DNA from 4 places in the Ensifer sp. LC384 genome. Region 4 is predicted to be linked to each of the others. Evidence: riboswitches for the same ligand, from Rfam matches in the RefSeq annotation. Region 4 holds a riboswitch; each other region holds the start of a gene.
What was found. A riboswitch is a leader RNA that binds a small molecule or an ion and turns the genes downstream of it on or off. The one in region 4 is predicted to bind cobalamin.
Positions count from the first base shown of each region.

Region 1: it holds a riboswitch for cobalamin, as region 4 does, so the genes downstream of both, cobU (bifunctional adenosylcobinamide kinase/adenosylcobinamide-phosphate guanylyltransferase) here and nrdH (glutaredoxin-like protein NrdH) in region 4, are expected to answer to the same signal.
Region 2: it holds a riboswitch for cobalamin, as region 4 does, so the genes downstream of both, bluB (5,6-dimethylbenzimidazole synthase) here and nrdH (glutaredoxin-like protein NrdH) in region 4, are expected to answer to the same signal.
Region 3: it holds a riboswitch for cobalamin, as region 4 does, so the genes downstream of both, BC363_RS11655 (DUF1636 domain-containing protein) here and nrdH (glutaredoxin-like protein NrdH) in region 4, are expected to answer to the same signal.

Region 1 covers NZ_MBST01000011.1:34,196-38,870, reverse strand. The annotation lists gene BC363_RS11360 (adenylate/guanylate cyclase domain-containing protein) at 1-1,589, opposite strand, end outside; cobalamin riboswitch at 1,884-2,339, shown strand; gene cobU (bifunctional adenosylcobinamide kinase/adenosylcobinamide-phosphate guanylyltransferase) at 2,477-3,001, shown strand; gene cobW (cobalamin biosynthesis protein CobW) at 3,005-4,069, shown strand; gene cobN (cobaltochelatase subunit CobN) at 4,140-4,675, shown strand, end outside.
Region 2 covers NZ_MBST01000045.1:123,527-128,201, reverse strand. The annotation lists gene BC363_RS25870 (acyl-homoserine-lactone synthase) at 1-124, shown strand, start outside; gene BC363_RS25865 (DUF2865 domain-containing protein) at 302-1,387, shown strand; gene bluB (5,6-dimethylbenzimidazole synthase) at 1,296-2,093, opposite strand; cobalamin riboswitch at 2,138-2,347, opposite strand; gene BC363_RS25855 (SDR family oxidoreductase) at 2,454-3,275, opposite strand; gene BC363_RS25850 (phytanoyl-CoA dioxygenase family protein) at 3,367-4,560, opposite strand; gene BC363_RS25845 (LacI family DNA-binding transcriptional regulator) at 4,661-4,675, shown strand, end outside.
Region 3 covers NZ_MBST01000011.1:99,787-104,461, forward strand. The annotation lists gene BC363_RS11640 (iron ABC transporter permease) at 1-42, opposite strand, end outside; gene BC363_RS11645 (ABC transporter substrate-binding protein) at 118-1,071, opposite strand; gene BC363_RS11650 (ABC transporter ATP-binding protein) at 1,068-1,877, opposite strand; gene BC363_RS11655 (DUF1636 domain-containing protein) at 1,900-2,313, opposite strand; cobalamin riboswitch at 2,421-2,637, opposite strand; gene aspT (aspartate-alanine antiporter) at 3,059-4,675, shown strand, end outside.
Region 4 covers NZ_MBST01000002.1:181,523-186,197, forward strand. The annotation lists gene nrdF (class 1b ribonucleoside-diphosphate reductase subunit beta) at 1-78, opposite strand, end outside; gene nrdE (class 1b ribonucleoside-diphosphate reductase subunit alpha) at 96-2,249, opposite strand; gene nrdI (class Ib ribonucleoside-diphosphate reductase assembly flavoprotein NrdI) at 2,219-2,635, opposite strand; gene nrdH (glutaredoxin-like protein NrdH) at 2,652-2,873, opposite strand; cobalamin riboswitch at 3,174-3,399, opposite strand; gene BC363_RS04055 (LysR substrate-binding domain-containing protein) at 4,067-4,675, shown strand, end outside.

The DNA of each region.
Region 1 (4,675 bases), on a different contig from region 4:
CCGAGGACGTAGATGAAAAACGACGGGGAATGCGGGTCGAGGCGGATTGCAGTGCGGATATAAGGCAGGGCCTCTGCCGGCCGTCCGGCGGAGGTAAGGACGAATGCCATCAACGCGTAGCTCCAGGAATCGCCGGGTTCGAGCGTGATGGCTTCCTTGAGCTCGGCAAGCGCTGCGGCGTGCTGCCAGTCGGCTTCGGACAGGACACCGGCCGCCTGATAGGCCAGCGCCGTTTTTTGCTTCGGCGCGGTCCGGAGATACTGCGTCGCCTTGGCTCGCGCTTCGAACCGCGAGATGCCCAAACGATAATGCCAACGCCACAGGTAGATGCGTGCGTAGACCATGGCCGCCGCTGCGTAAGCGCGACCATACGCAGGATCGAGCGCAATCGCCTGCTCGAAATAGGGCACCGCCTTTGCGAAGTCTTCGGGAGTCGTGCGTCGGTGATGCTCCCAGCCGCGCAGGAACGCATCGAACGCCGCCGGGACCGTCGTTTCCTTGCGCCCAAAGGCCATCTGCTCGTCGGGATTCAGCCGAAGTGCAAGAGCATCCGCAATCCCGCGCGTCACTTCGTCTTGCAGCGCAAAGACATCGGCGAGTGAACCGTCGAACTTTCCGGCCCAAACGTGTCCTCCGCTGAGTGAGTCGATGAGCTGGGCATTGATGCGGAGTTGTTCTCCGGCGCGCTGCACACTGCCTTCGAGGACATATCTGACACCGAGTTCCTCGGACACCTGCCTGGGCGTCACCGCCTTACCCTTGTAGGTGAAGGTCGAGTTGCGCGCGATGACAAACAAACCGGACACCTGGGCCAGCTCGGTAACGAGGCCGTCGGTCATGCCGTCGGCGAAATATTCCTGCTTGGGATCATCGCTCACATTAGCAAACGGGAGCACTGCGATCGACGGCTTATCCGGCGGGCTCAGGTCCGAGCGTTGGCTCGAGGCTGCTTCCATGGCCGGCTCCCACGACCGCCACCAAGCCACACCGCCAGCGACGCCGAGCACCACAGCAAGCGTTACGAGCGTTGCCCAGCGTCTTATGCGGCGTCCCGTGACGGTTGCACCGCTGGGGCGAGCTTCGCCCAGCCAGAGGCGGTAGGTCCGCACCGGCTTTTCGATATGCTTCAGGCGCTGTTCGCCGAGAAAGACGAAGCCGACGTCCAGGTGCTTCTCAACTTGGTCGTAAGCGGTGCCGGAGATGACTATTCCGCCGGGTTCGGCCAGGCTCTGCAGCCGCTCGGCGATGATGACGCCATCGCCTTGGATGTCGTCGCCCTCAACGATAACGTCGCCGAGATTGATGCCGATACGGAATTCCAGCCGGCGCTCATCGACGCCGCGGCTCTCGGACTTCGCCCGCTGCACCTCCACCGCACAGCGGACCGCCTCGACGACACTGTGGAACTCGACCAGCAAGCCGTCGCCCATGGTCTTGATCAACCGCCCGCGATGCGCGGCAATCCTTTGTTCGAACAGTTCGTGCAGATCGGCCTGAAAGCGCGCGCAAGTGCCCTCCTCGTCGGCTTGGCTGAGTAGCCCATAGCCGGAAACGTCGGCAATCATCACGGCAGCAAGCCTGCGTTCCATTTGCCTTCCGGATAAACGAAGTCGCTTTGTCGATTACTTTGTCGAAATATCTTGTATTGCTAAAATATACTTCATTTGCTGCGGAATATCCTCCGTTTCCTGAGATCGAGTTCGTATCGCGGGAAACCTCTCCGCGCCCGCACAACTTTCGCGACCGCATTCGGAGCCAGGGTGTCTTTGCGCCCCGGCCTTGATTGGTGGCATGTGCGACTGAATGCTGGCGAATTGTCGCGTGCCGCATCTCGATGGGTGGCGTGTCGCACGCGTCGATTGACTTTGGTGCGCCCGCTTCCTAATCATCGGATGTTGGATGGTTTCCCCGGATCGTGGCGATGCGGGGGAATAATTGGGAATGTGACGGATGGACCCAAATCGGGCATCCTTATCGCAGCCGACCCCGCGACTGTAGAACGGTCAGGGTTCGCCATCGGGCTGAAGGCCGGCTTCCGTTCGATTGCATGGGGCAATCGCAGGTGGTTTGGAAATCAGTCGGAAAAGCCACTGGCGTGGCTTCGTGATCAGCCGGGTTGGACGCCTCTTCTTCTACGAATCGTCCGCCTTTCACGAAACCGCCCACAGCGCCGCGCGTCGGAGACGACGCGCAAAGGTTCGCTGTGGCACCGGAAAGCGCCGGGAAGGTGAGGCGGGCCGTTCGGGCCCAGGCATCGGTGTTCGCGTCATAACGGGGCACGATGCAGTGGACCCGTGACGCCGTGAGCCAGGAGACCTGCCGTCCGACAGGGGCATTCCGCCCGAAGGGAAGCCCGCTTCCCACGCCATCACGGAGGTTGTCTTGGCTCATAGATCGTTTCCCGAACGCGCCTTAGGCGCGGTGAAATCCTGTTGCCGCACGAATTCGCTACCAAGCACATGAGGCCGCAACGCACATGAGCAATTCCAGTGCCGGGCCGGTTCTCGTCCTCGGCGGCGCCCGTTCCGGCAAATCCAGCTTTTCCGAAAGGCTCGTCGAAGCCTCGGGGCTAAACATGCACTATGTCGCGACCGGCCGTGCCTGGGACGACGAGATGCGCGAGCGCATCGACCATCACCGGGCAAGGCGCGGCGATGGCTGGACGACGCATGAGGAGCCGCTCGATCTCGTTTCGCTGCTGACACGCATCGATGACGGAAACCGCGTGGTTCTCGTCGACTGCCTGACGCTGTGGGTTACCAACCTGATGATGGAAGGACGCGACATGGCGGCGGAGTTCGCCGCCCTGGCCGCCTTTCTGCCTGAGGCGCGGGCGCGCCTGATCCTTGTTTCCAACGAAGTCGGCCTCGGCATCGTGCCCGAGAACCGCATGGCCCGCGACTTCCGCGACCATGCCGGCCGGCTTCACCAGATCGTTGCGGAGAAATCTGCGGAAGTTTACTTTGTCGCGGCCGGTTTGCCGCTGAAAATGAAGGGTTGATCCATGACCACTGCGAGAGCCAACCAGGGCAAGATCCCGGCGACCGTCATCACCGGCTTCCTTGGCGCCGGCAAGACGACGATGATCCGCAACCTGCTGCAGAACGCTGACGGCAAGCGCATCGCGCTGATCATCAACGAGTTCGGCGATCTCGGCGTTGACGGCGACGTGCTGAAGGGCTGCGGCGCGGAGGCCTGCTCGGAGGACGACATCATCGAGCTCACCAATGGCTGCATCTGCTGCACGGTTGCCGATGATTTCATCCCGACCATGACCAAGCTGCTCGAGCGCGAAAAGCGTCCGGATCACATCATCATCGAAACCTCGGGTCTGGCGCTGCCGCAACCGCTGATCGCCGCCTTCAACTGGCCGGACATTCGCAGCGAAGTGACCGTCGATGGCGTCGTCACCGTGGTCGACAGCGCCGCAGTTGCCGCCGGGCGCTTTGCCGATGACCACGACAAGGTCGATGCGCTGCGCGTCGAGGACGACAATCTCGACCACGAAAGTCCGATCGAGGAACTGTTCGAGGACCAGCTGACCGCTGCCGATCTGATCGTGCTCAACAAGACCGATCTGATCGACGCATCCGGCCTCAAAGCCGTGCGCGACGAGGTGTCTTCGCGCACCAGCCGCAAGCCAACGATGATCGAGGCGAAGAACGGCGAAGTGGCCGTTGCCATCCTGCTCGGCCTCGGTGTCGGCACGGAAAGCGATATCGCCAACCGCAAGTCTCACCACGAGATGGAGCATGAGGCCGGCGAGGAGCATGACCACGATGAGTTCGACAGCTTCGTCGTCGAGCTCGGCGCGATCGCCGATCCGGCAGCCTTCATCGATCGCCTCAAGGGCGTGATCGCCGAGCATGACGTGCTGCGCCTGAAGGGCTTTGCCGATGTGCCCGGCAAGCCGATGCGGCTCCTGATCCAGGCCGTTGGCGCGCGTATCGACCAGTATTACGACCGTGCCTGGGCGACCGGCGAAAAGCGCGGCACGCGCCTCGTCGTCATCGGCCTGCACGATATGGACGAAGCAGCGGTGCGCGCCGCCATCACCGCGCTCGCCTAACTCTTTGAAGCAACGCAATTCCAGGAAAGCGTTTCACACGTTTCCTGGAATTGCTTGAACGGACAGAACAATGCATCTGCTTCTCGCCCAGAAAGGAACGATCGCCGACGGCAACGAGGCGATCGACCTGGGGCAAACGCCGGCGGACATCCTTTTCCTGTCGGCCGCCGACACCGAGCTTTCGTCGATCGCAGCGGCCCATGGCCGGCGCGACGGAGATCGGGGCCTGCGCATCGCCAGCCTGATGAACCTGATGCATCCGATGTCGGTCGACACCTATGTCGAACGCACGGCAAGGCATGCGAAGCTCATCGTGGTCAGGCCGCTCGGTGGCGCCAGCTATTTCCGTTATGTGCTGGAAGCATTGCATGCCGCCGCCGTCACCCACCGTTTCCAGATCGCGGTGCTGCCCGGCGACGACAAGCCGGACCCTGGCCTCGAGCCGTTTTCGACCGTCGAGCCCGACGACCGGCAGCGCCTCTGGGCCTATTTCACCGAGGGCGGCGCCGACAATGCCGGGTTGTTCCTCGACTATGCCGAGGCGCTGATCTCGGGCGCAGAGAAGCCACAACCGGCAAAGCCGCTCCTAAAGGCCGGTATCTGGTG
Region 2 (4,675 bases), on a different contig from region 4:
CTATGCCGTGGCAGTCGCCTGGGAGGTGACGCCGTCGCTGCTCAGTACCATGAAGGCAGTAGCAGCGATCGACGGTACGGTTCTCGAACGGCCGATGTCGCTGGAAACGGCGCGCGCCGCCTGATCTCGGATCAGCACCGTCCGTTCCTCCCATCGGACGGAGCTGTTAACGCAATGCGAGGCTTGTCGTTGCACCGGCGGCGACAAGCCTTATGATAGGGCGGAAACAGGAATTGCCGGCGGCGACCGATCCCGCACAACAAGGGTGGCGCCCGTGCGGTTGCAGGAAGAGACGTTCGCCTTGTTCCGGAACATCAAAACCCTTGCGGCGGCGAGCCTGCCGTTGCTTCTGGTTCTGGCCGATCAGGCGCTGGCCTCCAGCGTATGCGACCGCCTGAACACCCGGCTTGCCGAATTCCCCGCCGCCATCGCGACAACGGCCGACACGCGCGACTATGCGAGCGCGATTTCCAGGCAGAACATCGAGTTGCGCCGGGCGCGCAACGACCGCCGACGCGCCGGCTGCGGCACGGGCAGCGTCGTCGTCTTCAACGGCGGCGACCCGAATATCTGCGCCGACATCAACAGCCTGATCGCCGAGATGGAAGACAATCTGCGCATCCTCAAGTCAGAGCGCCAGCAGCTCATGTCAGGCGATGGCGACGATACGCGACGACGCATCCTGGCCGCGCTCGAAATCAACGGTTGTTACGGCGATCGCGAGGAGTTCGCCAGCGCCGACCCGGATGAGCCGGAAACGCATCGCAACATCCTGCGCGATCTGCCGCCGGACGAATCCTACGGCCCGATGCTACGGGACCACGAAGCAGGCACCTACCCGCCGGAAAGCGGCGTCTATTCCGGCACGCTTCGCACCATGTGCGTACGCACCTGTGACGGCGCCTTCTTCCCGATCTCGTCCGAGGCGAGCCCGGCGGATTTCGCCCGCGACGAGCAGGCCTGCCGCGCCCGTTGCCCGGACGCGGAAACTGAACTCTTCTTCCACGAGCTTGCAACCGAAGAGAGCGACCAGATGGTCTCCGCCTCGACGGGGCGCCCCTATACGGAACTGCCGAACGCTTTCGCCTATCGCACGCGTGGCGTCGGCAAGCCCGGAGTTTGCAGCTGCCGAATTCCAAAGACGGCGGCCACAACGCCCAAGGCTGGCGGCGGCAATACCGGCAGCAGCGAATCGTCGATCATGGTCATCGAAGGCAAGAAGGAAGCGGCAGCCGCTGCCGCCAAAGCGGCTACGGAAGAGCGCCCCTACGATCCCGCCAAGAGCAAGGTGCGGATCATCGGCCCGACGTTCCTTCCCCAGGAGGAAACGTCGATCGATCTACGCCATCCGAAGGGTCCGGGCTACCAGCCGGTCCAGAACAACTGATCAGCGTGCCGGACTCCGCACCGCGTCGCGTTCCCCAACCTTCCTCGAATACCAGTTCCTCCAGCGGCAGCCGCTGGCGCCAACCCTTCACCGCAAGTTCAGGCTCCTGGTAGAGGTGGTCGACGAAGCCAAGGCAAAGCCAGGCGACAATCTCGATGTGATCGGGAATGCCGAGTATCGCCTTGATCTCACTTTCGTGAAAGATGCTGACCCAGCCGACGCCGACGCCTTCGGCGCGCGCGGCGAGCCACAGATTTTGCACGGCACAGACGGTGGAATAAACATCCATCTGCGGATTGTGGGTGCGCCCAAGAACGACCGCCCCGCCGCGCGTGCGGTCGCAGGTGACGCAGATGCTGAGCGGTGCCTTGCGGATCCCCTCCAGTTTCAGCGAGCGGTATTTCGCTTGGCGATCACCGTCAAACATCAGTGCAGCTTCATCGTTGGCGCGCGAAAAGGCCTGCCATACTCGCTCGCGGGTCTCTGCCCGGCGCACGACGACAAAATTCCATGGCTGCATGAAACCCACCGACGGCGCGCGGTGCGCGGCATTCAGCAGGCGCATCACCACATCGTCGGGCAAAGGCTCGGCCAAGAACTGGTCCCGGACATCCCGGCGCGTCTCGATCGCCCTATAGACGGCTTCACGCTCGTCGGGTGAAAAGGCCTCGGCGGCTGCAAGGCCGCCATTCGCGTCAGTCCGCATCGTTCGATCCCCAACAATGCACAACCTTCCGCCGTCCGCGCGGATATCGGTCCATCTTGCCAGGCCGGTCTTCTGACTTCGGATCAACCGGCCGCCTCACCTTCCCAGATCACATGAGGATCCAGTGGCAAGACCTTGAGTAAGCTCAAAATCCCTAGAGGCAGCCGTCCCCGTCACAGCGTTGGGCACGTTCCGGAGTGACACCGGATTCCCGATTCTCCCGCATCGCGGGCACCTGACGGTGCCATATGGACACAGGCGGAATGGAAAGACAAGCAAACCCGAGATGGCGGCCCCGGCAGTCCCAAGGTCAATCGGCAGCGACCGATGTTTGCGACCCGCCGCCCGTGCCGCTCGCTGTCAGAGCGGCGCGACCGGATGCGGCGAGCCGTCATAGCCGCCCCAGACCGACTGATCGAAGCAGATGACCGAACCCGTCATCAGTCCGGATTCATCCGACGACAGATAAGCACAGGCACGCGCGACCTCTTTTGGGTCGACGAGGCGGCCGAAGGGCTGGCTGGCGGCGGCCTTTTCGAGCCAGTCGGCAGCCGCCCCGTGAAACTCGCGCTGGATGCGGTCTTCGCCCTCGGAAGCCATCCAGCCGATATTGAGGCCGTTGACGCGAATGCGGTTGCGCAGCAGCGCATAGGCGGTGTTCTTGGTCAGAGTCTCCAGGGCGCCCTTCGACGAGCAATAGGCGGCGATGAACGGCTGCCCGGCCATCGCCGACATCGAACCGATGTTGACGATCGTTCCCTGCGTGCCCTCGCGGCGCATAACCTTGACCGCCTCCTGCATCAGGAAGAAGGGCGCACGGACATTGATGGCGAACATTCGGTCGAACAGCTCGGGGCTGGTGTCGAGAATGGTACCGCGATCGGTAATCGCCGCCGCGTTGACCAGGGCATCGACACGCCCGAATGTCGCGTCGCAGGCACTGACGACCTTGCGGGCATCCTCGACCTTTTCTAGGTCGGCCTCGACGTAATGCACCTGCGCGCCGGTTGCCTTGCGGATCTGCTCGGCCTTCGCTTCGCCCTTGGCCGCGTTGCGTCCGCAGATGACGACGCCTCGCGCGCCACGTTCCGCAAACAGGCTGGCGATCGTTGCGCCCAGCCCCTGCGTACCACCGGTGACGATGGCGATCTTGCCGTCGAGACGGCCATATTGCTCGGTCATGAAAGTCCTCCCAGGAGTGAATGTCTCATCGAAACGGGAAAACGGCCCCCGCCGCAGAGCGCCGGGGACCTGAGATATCTATGCCTGTCCTTCAGCTCAGTTTGCGCTGTGCCTGCTCGTCAAGCGCGCTTCGGAAATCCGCATCGCTCCACTTGCCCGCAAGCGCCTCATGCATCAGTTGCGCCTGGGTTTTCGGCGCCAGGCCGCCCAGCGGCGGATCGCGATCGAGATTGGTCGGGAAGGAATAGCCCTCGGCACAGGACGCAATCGCATTGGCCGCCTCACTGGCCGAAAGCGTGCCCGATGCCATCAGGGCCGCAAGCGCCGGGTAGAGCGCCGCGCTCATCTTGACGCGATCGACAGTCTCCATCGCCCGCCCGAAGGCCGACGACACCTGAAGCAGGTTGGCAACGCGCTTGATATCGGTCGAACGGTTGCTGCCGGCCGCATGGAACAGCGCCGGGTTGAAAAAGACGACATCGCCCTTTTCCAGCGGCAACTGCACGTGATGCTCATCGAAATAGGCACGGAACTCCGGGCGCTTCAGCGCGAGATAGCCGGGCACATAGGTCTGGCTATAGGGAAGGAAAAGCGTCGGGCCGCTCTCAAGCGGCATGTCGCAATGGGCAACCGCCCCTTGTAACGTCAGCACCGGCGATAGCCGGTGCACATGCGCCGGATACTGCTCGATGACATCAGAGGTCTGGAAGCCCAGATGGTAGTCGCGATGGGCCGACTGCGATGCGCCGCCTGGATTGACGCGATTGACCTGTGCCGTCATCTGATAGTTCGGACCAAGCCAGGCTTCGCTGACGAGCGCTATAATGGCGTTGGCGTAATATGCGGCGAAGCTCTCAGGGCTTTTCAGGCAGTGCTTTTCGAGCGAGTTCCAGATGCGGTCGTTGGCACCGGGCTTGGCGAAGTGATCGCCGCCGCCGCTGTTGGTGCGGTGTTGCTCATCGATAATGGCGCCGAAAATACCGCTGGCGGCATCGATGACCGTCGTGTCTGCGTAAGCGCGCTTGAACACCGCGACGCCGGGCCCGGTCGCAAGCGCCTCGCAGATCTCGGCCAAGGCGGCGCGGCGTCCCTCGGCCGTGGCGCAGGCAGCAACCAGCCTGGCGCTGTCATAGATCAGCACATTCTTCTCGCAGGCGAGCGCGTGCGGATAGTCCGCAAGGTTTGTCCGGCGCTCCACTTCGGCCCGGAACGCTTCGATGTCGCAGGCATCCTCACTCAGCCACACGCGGCCGAGGCGCTGGCGCGCATTGTTGTCGGTCTTCATCCCGCTCCTCCTCAGAAACTTTCGATGTCCCGACTATAGGCGCCGCAAAATCGTGATATAGAGCAGAAATCCATCAAAAAACCATCAGGAGGGATCGTCGTTGGCTCATCCGTTT
Region 3 (4,675 bases), on a different contig from region 4:
CAACAACAGCAGCGCCGCGAGAAAGGCGGTGGTGATCTTCACAGTCCGTCCATGGTGAGTTTTCGATGAGAATAGGAGAAGCGCGCCGGTCGGCGCGCGTCCGGCTGGTCGCTCAGCTTACATCGCCTGCCCGTGAAAGGCCTCGGCAAGCCGCGCAATGGCGTCGATGTTGCGCGGCCCCGGCGTCGCCTCGACATAGTCGAGCACGACGAAGCGGTCGTTCTTGACGGCATCGATGTTCCTAAAGGCGGGATTGCTCTTCATGAAGGCGATCTTCTGCTCGGCGGTCACCTCGCCATAGTTGACGATCACCACCACCTCGGGGTTCTTGTCGATCACCGGCTCCCAGGAAATCTCGGTCCAGCTTTTCTCCACGTCGTCCATGACGTTGACGCCGCCAGCCGCCTCGATCATCGCCGTCGGGATGCCGAAACGGCCCGATGTAAACGGCTTCTCCTCACCGGAATCATAGACGAAGACGCGCGTCGGACGCTCGATGACACCAATGCCGGTGACGATCCTGTCGAGATCGGCGCGATAGCCGTCGACAAGCGCCTGGGCCCGATCCTCGACACCGAAGATGCGGCCGAGATTGAGGAGATCGACGAACATGTCGTCCATCGTCGGCTTGCCCTTGGCCATGACGTGGATGCAGGATTCGGTCAGCTCATAGACGTTGATCTTGAAGGGTTCGAGCGTTTCCGGCGTCACCTCGCCGCCGACCTTCATGCCGTAGTTCCAGCCGGCAAAGTAGAAATCGGCGTCGGCATTGAGCAGCACCTCCTTGGTCGGGTATTTCTCCGAAAGCTCCGGCAGGGCCTTGACGCCTTCGCGCAGCTTTTCGTCCAGCGTCTTCCAGCCGGAAACGCCGGTATAGCCGACCATGCGATCCTGCAGCTTCAGGGCCAGCATCATTTCGGTGAGATTGACGTCGTTGGAGACGGCCCGCTTGGGGGCGGCATCGAAGGTCACCTCGCGGTTGCAGCTCTTGACGGTGACGGGAAAGGCAAGCGCCGGCGTCGCGGCAAGCGTCAGGAGCAGAAGGGCGGAGCTGGCGAATAAGGTCTTCATGATGACATCGATCCCTGTCGAGCGAGTGAAAAGGAAAAGCGCGCGCCGCTGGTAACGGCGTTGCTGTGGGCAGTGGCAGTAACGCCGAAGGCGGCGGAAAGCGCCTGCGGGTTGAGCACGTCTTCGGGCGGGCCGAAGGCCGTCATGCGGCCCTCCGTCAGGATCGCCACGTCGGTGGCAAATTCGGCGGCCAGGTTGATGTCGTGCAGCGTGGTGACGATCGTCAGCTGCAGCGTCTGCAACAGGTCGAGAATTTCGAGCTGGTGGCGGATGTCGAGATGGTTGGTCGGCTCGTCCAGGATGATGATGCGCGGCTGCTGGGCGAGCGCCCGGGCGATCAGCACCCGCTGCTTCTCGCCGCCCGAAAGCGTGGAGAATTGCCGTCCGGCAAGGTGGGTGAGATCGAGATGCTCGAGCGCATGTGCCACCGTCTCGCGATCCTTCGCTGTCCAACCGCTCATGCCTTCACGCCGGGGAATGCGCCCCATCATCACCACGTCGCGCACGCTGAAGGGAAAATCGCTCGGCATCTCCTGCAGCACGACGGCAATGATCTTGGCCGCCTCGCGCGCCGTCATCGCCCAGATGTCGACGCCATCGACCTCGATCGTGCCCGCTATCGGCTGGGCCGAGCGATAGAGGCAGCGCAGCAGCGACGTCTTGCCGGCACCGTTCGGGCCGAGGATGGCAAGGCGGCTGCCGGGCGCAATGGCAAAGTCGACCTCGCGGACCAGCCGCAGCTCCGGGCGCGGGCCCCAATCCAAGGCGCGGACCCGAAGGCCGGCCCCTGTCGCGGCGCAGCTCATCGGTTCATCCCTCTCCGCGCCATCATTGGAAATGCCCGCCGATGTCTTCGGAGACCAGCAGCGCTGCCGGAATGCGCGCCAGCGTCTTGCCGTTGAGCCCGCGCGGCCGCTCGGCCGCCCGCGTCATGCCGTCGCCTCGCCCGGCATAGGTCGTGGCGAAGGAAACGAGATCGTCGATATCCTCCTCGGGCGCGATATCGCCGAAAAGGTAGGTCGCCTTTCCCGTTGCCTGGAAGGCGATGGTGCAAGGCCTTGTGCAGGCGGCCATGCAGACCGTTCCAGCGATGGAAAAATCCTGGTCGAGCGGCTCGCCGAGCGCCGCAATGCTGCGGTTCAGCCGCTGGATCAGATCCGCGCCCGGCCGGCAGGGGCCGCCGGTGAAACGGCAATCGGTGCAGACCGTTATCTTGTGCTGTCGGGATGCCGGATTGGCCATATCTCTTCTCCGCCGGATTGGTCCGGAGAGAATGTGGCAAAGCGGTCTGATGACGGATGGCCGTCGCGCAAAAACCAGTTCTTTTCCATCGGAACACCCCGTCCGTTGTGGTTGATCGGTTCGATGGCAGGTCTCCTGGCTCGCGGGTCGCCGCGCATCCACGTCTTCCCGGCTGATCGCCAGTGACATGGTGTGAATGCGCTTTCCGCTCACAGTTGCGGGGGCAGCCACGGTTTCGGCCCCATTCGGGTCGTCCGTTCCGTGTTCCCTTTTCAGCCGCTTCCGCATTGTCGCGGTCGCAGCACCATCAAAGCCTTCGTCGCACACTTCGGCGGAGGTGACAACCGCCGGAACGGATCGGCCAAGGCATATCAACATGCGGCATATCTTCATGTGCATTTAGTTATGTAATATCATAACATAACGCAAGCCGAAAATGAGCTTGCCGAGCACCGACCTTTAGGAGCCCATCATAGTGCACCGAAGAACCACGGAAGCCTGCGGCCGGTTTCCAATGACCGCAAGCGACAGCCCGTAACGTCATCCGTTACTGTTACGTACTTGAAGACAAGCACAATCAGTGATGTGCTTTCAAAATAAGTGATTGCGTCCTTCAGTAAGGCAATCCACGCCGGCATTGTCTCCATTTCGCTCGTCGACGACAGCAGTTCTCGCGCGACGCAGTATCCAACCTGTCCGTGTAAATCCCGGATGCGAGTAGTGGTAACCAAGCTTTCTGAAAGGGATGACGGTGAACCCAATAGATTTTTTCGTTGAGACGCTTCGAAACTATCCTCCCGTGGCCGTCTTTCTTGCCCTCGGCATTGGTTTCCTGATCGGTCCGATCAAGGTCGCCGGGTTCAACCTTGGAAATGTCACCGCCACGCTTCTGGCGGGTGTCGTCATCGGGCAATTGGGGATCCAGGTTTCCGGCGACCTGAAGTCGACGCTGTTCCTTCTGTTCCTGTTTGCCGTCGGCTACGGCGTCGGCCCCCAATTCGTTCGCGGCCTGAGCACGGACGGCCCCAAGCAGATCCTCTTCGCCCTATCGGTATTGGTGCTGTGCCTGATCGTCCCGTATCTGTGCGCGCTCATCGCCGGGCTGCCGCTCGGCTATGGCGCCGGCATGTATGCAGGCTCTCAGACGATTTCGGCGGCCATCGGCGTTGCCAGCGATCAGATCAACGCGATGGGCTTAAGCGCCGAACAAGCCAAGACCTACACCGATCAGATCCCGATTGCCTATGCGGTGACCTATATCTGGGGCACCATCGGCTCGGCGATCATCCTGGCGCAGCTCGGCCCCAAGCTTCTCGGCATCGATCTTCCTGCCGCCTGCAAGGAATATGAGGCGAAGCTCGGCGGCGGATCCGAGAGCGGCGAACCCGGGATCACGCGCGCCTACCACGATTTCAGCCTCAGGGCCTATCGCGTCGACGAGGCGAGCGGGCTCACCGGAACGCCGGTCAAGAACCTGCTTCCCGGCATCCGCGTCTTCGTCGAACGGTTGCGGCGCGGCGGCCAGATCATCGAAGCGGACGGCAACACCGTGCTGCAGCCCGGCGACGTTGTCGCCTTTTCCGGCAGACGCGCCCTGCTCGTCGAGAACCTGGATACCAAGCTGCTTGAGGTCGAGGACAAGGAACTGCTGAACGCCGAAGCCGAGGTCGTGGACGTCTACGTGACCAGCAAGGCGCTCGCCGGCAGGACGCTCGCCGACGTCAGCACCGAAGATTGGGCGCGCGGCGTCTATGCCCGCAAGATCATGCGCTCGCTGGTCGAGATCCCGGTCCTGCCCGGCACGACCGTCGAACGCGGCGATATCGTCACCCTCGGCGGCGCCAGGAGACACGTCGAAGCCGCGATCAAGGCACTCGGCTTTGCCGATCGCCCGGTCGAAACGACCGACATTGCCTTCCTCGGCTGGGGGCTTTTCATCGGCGCCATGATCGGCGCCCTGACGCTGACGATCGGCGGCATACCGATCGGCATGTCCACCTCGGGCGGCGCGCTTCTCGCCGGCCTTGTGCTCGGATGGCTTCGCACCACCTACCCTGCCTTCGGCCGAATCCCGTCTCCGGCGCTCTGGCTGTTGAACACTCTGGGCTTGAACATCTTCATTGCCGTCGTGGGCATCGGCGCCGGCCCGGGCTTTGTCGCGGGACTGCAGGAGGTCGGCATTTCCCTGCTCCTGTGGGGCATCGTGTCGACGTCCGTGCCGATGATCGCTTCGGTCCTAATCGGCCACTACGTCTTCCGCTTTCATCCCGCGATCCTGTTTGGCGCCTGCGCCGGAGTGCGCACGACAACGGCGGCACTGGGCATGATTCAGGAAGCGGCCAAGAGCAAGGTTCCGGCGCTG
Region 4 (4,675 bases):
GTCTTCGATCCGGTTCCAGTTGATGGCACGGACCAGGCCCGGGCGTTTGGCGGCTTTCGCCTTGAGTTGAACGTTCATTATCGTTTTCCCGGATGTCAGAGCGTGCACGAGACGCAGCCCTGCACCTCGGTGCCGGAGAGCGCCATCTGGCGGAGGCGGACGTAGTAGATGGTCTTGATGCCCTTTTTCCACGCGTTGATCTGCGCGCGGTTGATGTCGCGGGTCGTGGCCGTATTGCGGAAGAACAGGGTCAGCGACAGGCCCTGGTCGACGTGCTGGGTCGCGGCGGCATAGGTGTCGATGATCTTGTCAGGGCCGATCTCGTAGGCGTCCTGGTAATATTCGAGGTTGTCGTTGGTGAGATAAGGGGCCGGGTAATAGACGCGGCCGATCTTGCCTTCCTTGCGGATCTCGATCTTCGAGACGATCGGATGGATCGAGGATGTCGAGTGGTTGATGTAGGAGATCGAGCCGGTCGGCGGCACGGCCTGAAGGTTCTGATTATAGAGGCCCGAGGTCGTCACGGCCTGCTTGAGTTCCAGCCAGTCCTCCTGCGTCGGAATGTGGACACCGGCGGTTTCAAACAGTTCGCGCACCCGCTCGGTTGCCGGCTTCCATTCCTGTTCGGTGTACTTGTCGAAATATTCGCCAGAAGCATATTTCGAGTTTTCAAAGCCCTTGAAGCTCTCGCCGCGTTCGATCGCGATGCGGTTCGAAGCGCGCAGCGCGTGGTAGGTCACAGTGTAGAAGTAGATATTGGTGAAATCGATGCCTTCTTCCGAGCCGTAGAAGATACGTTCCCGGGCGAGATAGCCATGCAGGTTCATCTGGCCGAGGCCGATCGCGTGGCTGTCGTCATTGCCCTTCTCGATAGAGGGGACCGCGGCGATGTGGCTCATGTCGGACACCGCCGTCAGCGCGCGGATCGAGGTCTCGATCGTCTTGCCGAAATCGGCGCTGTCCATCGCCGCGGCGATGTTCAGCGAGCCGAGGTTGCAGGAAATGTCCTTGCCTATGTGCTTGTAGGACAGGTCGTCGTTGTAGGTGCTGGCTTCGCTGACCTGCAGGATTTCCGAGCACAGGTTGCTCATGGTGATGCGGCCGGCGATCGGGTTGGCGCGGTTCACCGTGTCTTCGAACATGATGTAGGGATAGCCCGACTCGAACTGGATCTCGGCCAGCACCTGGAAGAACTCGCGTGCCCTGATCTTCCTCTTGCGGATGCGGCTGTCGGCGACCATTTCCCGGTATTTTTCGGTGACCGAGATGTCGGTGAAGGCAACGCCATAGACGCGCTCCACGTCATAGGGCGAGAACAGGTACATATCCCCGTTGTTCCTGGCGAGTTCGAAGGTGATATCGGGAACGACGACGCCGAGCGACAGCGTCTTGATGCGGATCTTTTCGTCGGCATTCTCCCGCTTGGTGTCGAGGAAGCGCATGATGTCGGGGTGGTGGGCGTTGAGGTAGACGGCACCCGCTCCCTGGCGGGCGCCGAGCTGGTTGGCATAGGAGAAACTATCCTCCAGCAGCTTCATCACTGGAATGATGCCCGACGACTGGTTCTCGATCTGCTTGATCGGCGCACCCGCCTCGCGGATGTTGGTGAGCGACAGCGCCACGCCGCCGCCGCGCTTCGACAGCTGCAGCGCCGAATTGATGCCGCGCGCGATCGACTCCATGTTGTCCTCGACCCTCAGCAGAAAGCAGGAGACGAGCTCGCCGCGCTGCTTCTTGCCGGCATTGAGGAAGGTCGGGGTCGCCGGCTGGAAGCGGCCGGAAATGATCTCGTCGACCATGTCGCGCGCTAAGGCCTCGTCGCCACGCGCCAGCGTCAGCGCCACCATGCAGATGCGGTCTTCGTAGCGCTCGAGATAGCGCTTTCCGTCGAAGGTCTTCAGCGTGTAGCTGGTGTAATATTTGAAGGCGCCGAGGAAGGTCGGGAAACGGAACTTCCTGGCATAGGCGTGATCGAACAGGTCGCGCACGAAGTTGAACGAATACTGATCGAGAACCTCCTGCTCGTAGTAGCCTTCGACCACGAGGTAGTCGAGTTTTTCGCGCAGGTTATGGAAGAACACGGTGTTCTGGTTGACGTGCTGCAGGAAGTACTGCTTTGCCGCCAGCCGGTCCTTGTCGAGCTGTATCCTGCCGTCCTCGTCGTAGAGGTTCAGCATCGCGTTCAGCGCGTGGTAATCGAGCGCCGCTTCCGTCGCCTTCAAGGGGCGTTCGAGTGTTGAGACGTCCAAAATCGTTCCATCCCGTTTTTGACATTGGCGACGTCCTCATCGGTGCCCAAGAGTTCGAACCGGTAGAGATAGGGCACCTGGCACTTGGCCGCGATCACGTCGCCGGCGATCCCGTAGGTCGCGCCGAAATTGCAGTTGCCCGCGGCAATCACGCCGCGGATGTGGGAGCGATTGTCCGCATCGTTGAGGAAGCGGATCACCTGTTTGGGCACGGCCCCCCTGCCGTCGTCGCCGCAATAGGTCGGCACGACGAGCACATAGGATTCCCTGACGTCGAGCGGCGCATTGGCCGTGCTGACGGGAATGCGTCTGGCACGCAGGCCAAGCTTGCCGACGAAGCGATGGGTGTTTTCCGAACGGCTGGAAAAATAGACGATCAGCCCCATCGCGACGCGCCTCGCTTTAGGAAAGCGTGCTGATCTTGTCGGGGCGGAAGCCGGCCCAATGGTCCGGACCGGCGACGACGACGGGAAGCTGCATGTAGCCAAGGCCCTTGACCGTCTCGAGCGCGTCCTCATCGATCGAGATGTCGATCACCTCGTAGTTGACGCCCTGACGGTCAAGCGCGCGATAGGTTGCGGTGCACTGGACGCAGGCGGGCTTGCTGTAGACGGTGACGTTCATTTCTTCCTCGTTTGGTCGGCTGGAGCTGGGCATGAAAAGGCATGCGGATACGCAGAAGCGATCCGGCGAAATGCTGGGGCTGGCATGATTGCGGCCTGCTCGGATCGAAACGAGCAGCGCAGTTCTTTGTCAGATGCGCGGGTTCCCGCGCCTCTTCATTGGCGAATGACAGGAATTCGATGACGCGGACATGACGTCACCCCGAAGTTGAAGACGGCGCTTCCGGGGAGACGTCGAGACAATCAGGCAGGGTTCATCCTGCCTCAATTACACCTCTGACCCCTCCGGACACCCCGCCCGTGGACGTTTATCGATCGAGGCAGGTCTCCTGGCTCACGGGTCGGTGCTTCTGTCCTGGCCTTCCCGAAGCTTCATGCTTCAGTGGCCGAATGCTGGACAGTCGCTCGCCGTTTACAGTTGCGGGGGCAGCCACGGCTTAGCCAAGCGAGATCGCTACGACGCACCGTATTCCCATCTTCGCTCCCAATCCTTGCGAATCGGAAGAACCTCGAACACTAGATATAGTATATGTTGTGAAAATCGCGTCAATAGGTTCGATGCCGCAGCAGTCCGTCAGCGTGGACAATATTTTCTCGGGTGTGGATAACGGCGAGTAAACGACGGCGCCCGCACCAGATCGACATGCAGCCAGGCGGCCGGCCGCGCCGTCGGTATGTTGTCGCCGATTGGGCCGAAATAGGTTGCAGGCATAATCGTCTTCGACAGTGCCGCCGCAAAAGCGGCAAGATCAATCGCACAAGGAAGTGCTTATGTCTGTATTTTGCTTCTCCCGTAAGCCTGCGAGGCTTGAGGCGGCGGGATGCGGCGCGACGTCGTGATCTGGTCCGCGAGACGAGGACGCGCTGCCCGGATCAGAACCCGGTGCGCGCTGCCAGGGAACGGCAATGTCGCCGGCACGTGCCCGGATACCCTCATTGTCGCGCGTGAGACCGATATCTCTCAGCTGGAACTCGCTGAATGCATCGATGGTTGTCGTGGCGTCGGCAGCATTCCTGGCCGCGCTCAGGACATGGCGGATGATCAATCGCAGTGCGCTAAGCATTGCTAACCCCTTCATTTCTGCGGTGATTTGTTCGCGAGAAAATTGAAGATTTTGATGGTTTCGCGCAAAGCGATTTCTCGCATGCTGCCATAAAGAATGCTTATCTCAGCGCATGAGCAAGATTCCCCCCATGAGTGCGGTGCGCGCCTTTGAGGCCGCAGCCAGGCACCTGAGTTTCACCCGCGCGGCGCAGGAGCTCGGCATGACGCAAGCCGCCGTCAGCTACCAGATCCGCCTGCTGGAGGATCGCACCGGCACGCCGCTCTTTGTCCGTCTGCCGCGGGAAGTGCGGTTGACGGCTGCCGGACGGCAGCTTGCGCCGAAGGTGACCGAGGCGCTCGACCTGTTGGGTACGGCCTTCTCCGAGATTGCCGACAAGACCGAACATCACCTGCACATCTCGGTGCTTCCGACCGTCGTCTCAAGTTGGCTTGGTTCCAGGCTCGCCTCGTTTCAGACAGCCCATCCAAACATCAGCATTCGCGTGCACATGTCCACGGAGCTGATCGACTTCAAGCGCGATGCGATCGATCTCGTGGTGCGCAGCGGCAACGGTGACTGGTCGGGCAATGACGTGTTTCCTCTTTTCCCGATCGAATACATGCCCGTCTGCACGCCGACGTTCCTGGAAAAGCATCAGCTGAAGGATCCCTCCGACGTTCTCAGGGTGAGGCGCTTCGGCAACGCCAGCTGGTGGCGGCGCTGGATGACCGAAACCGGCGTGGAGCCGCCGGCAAGC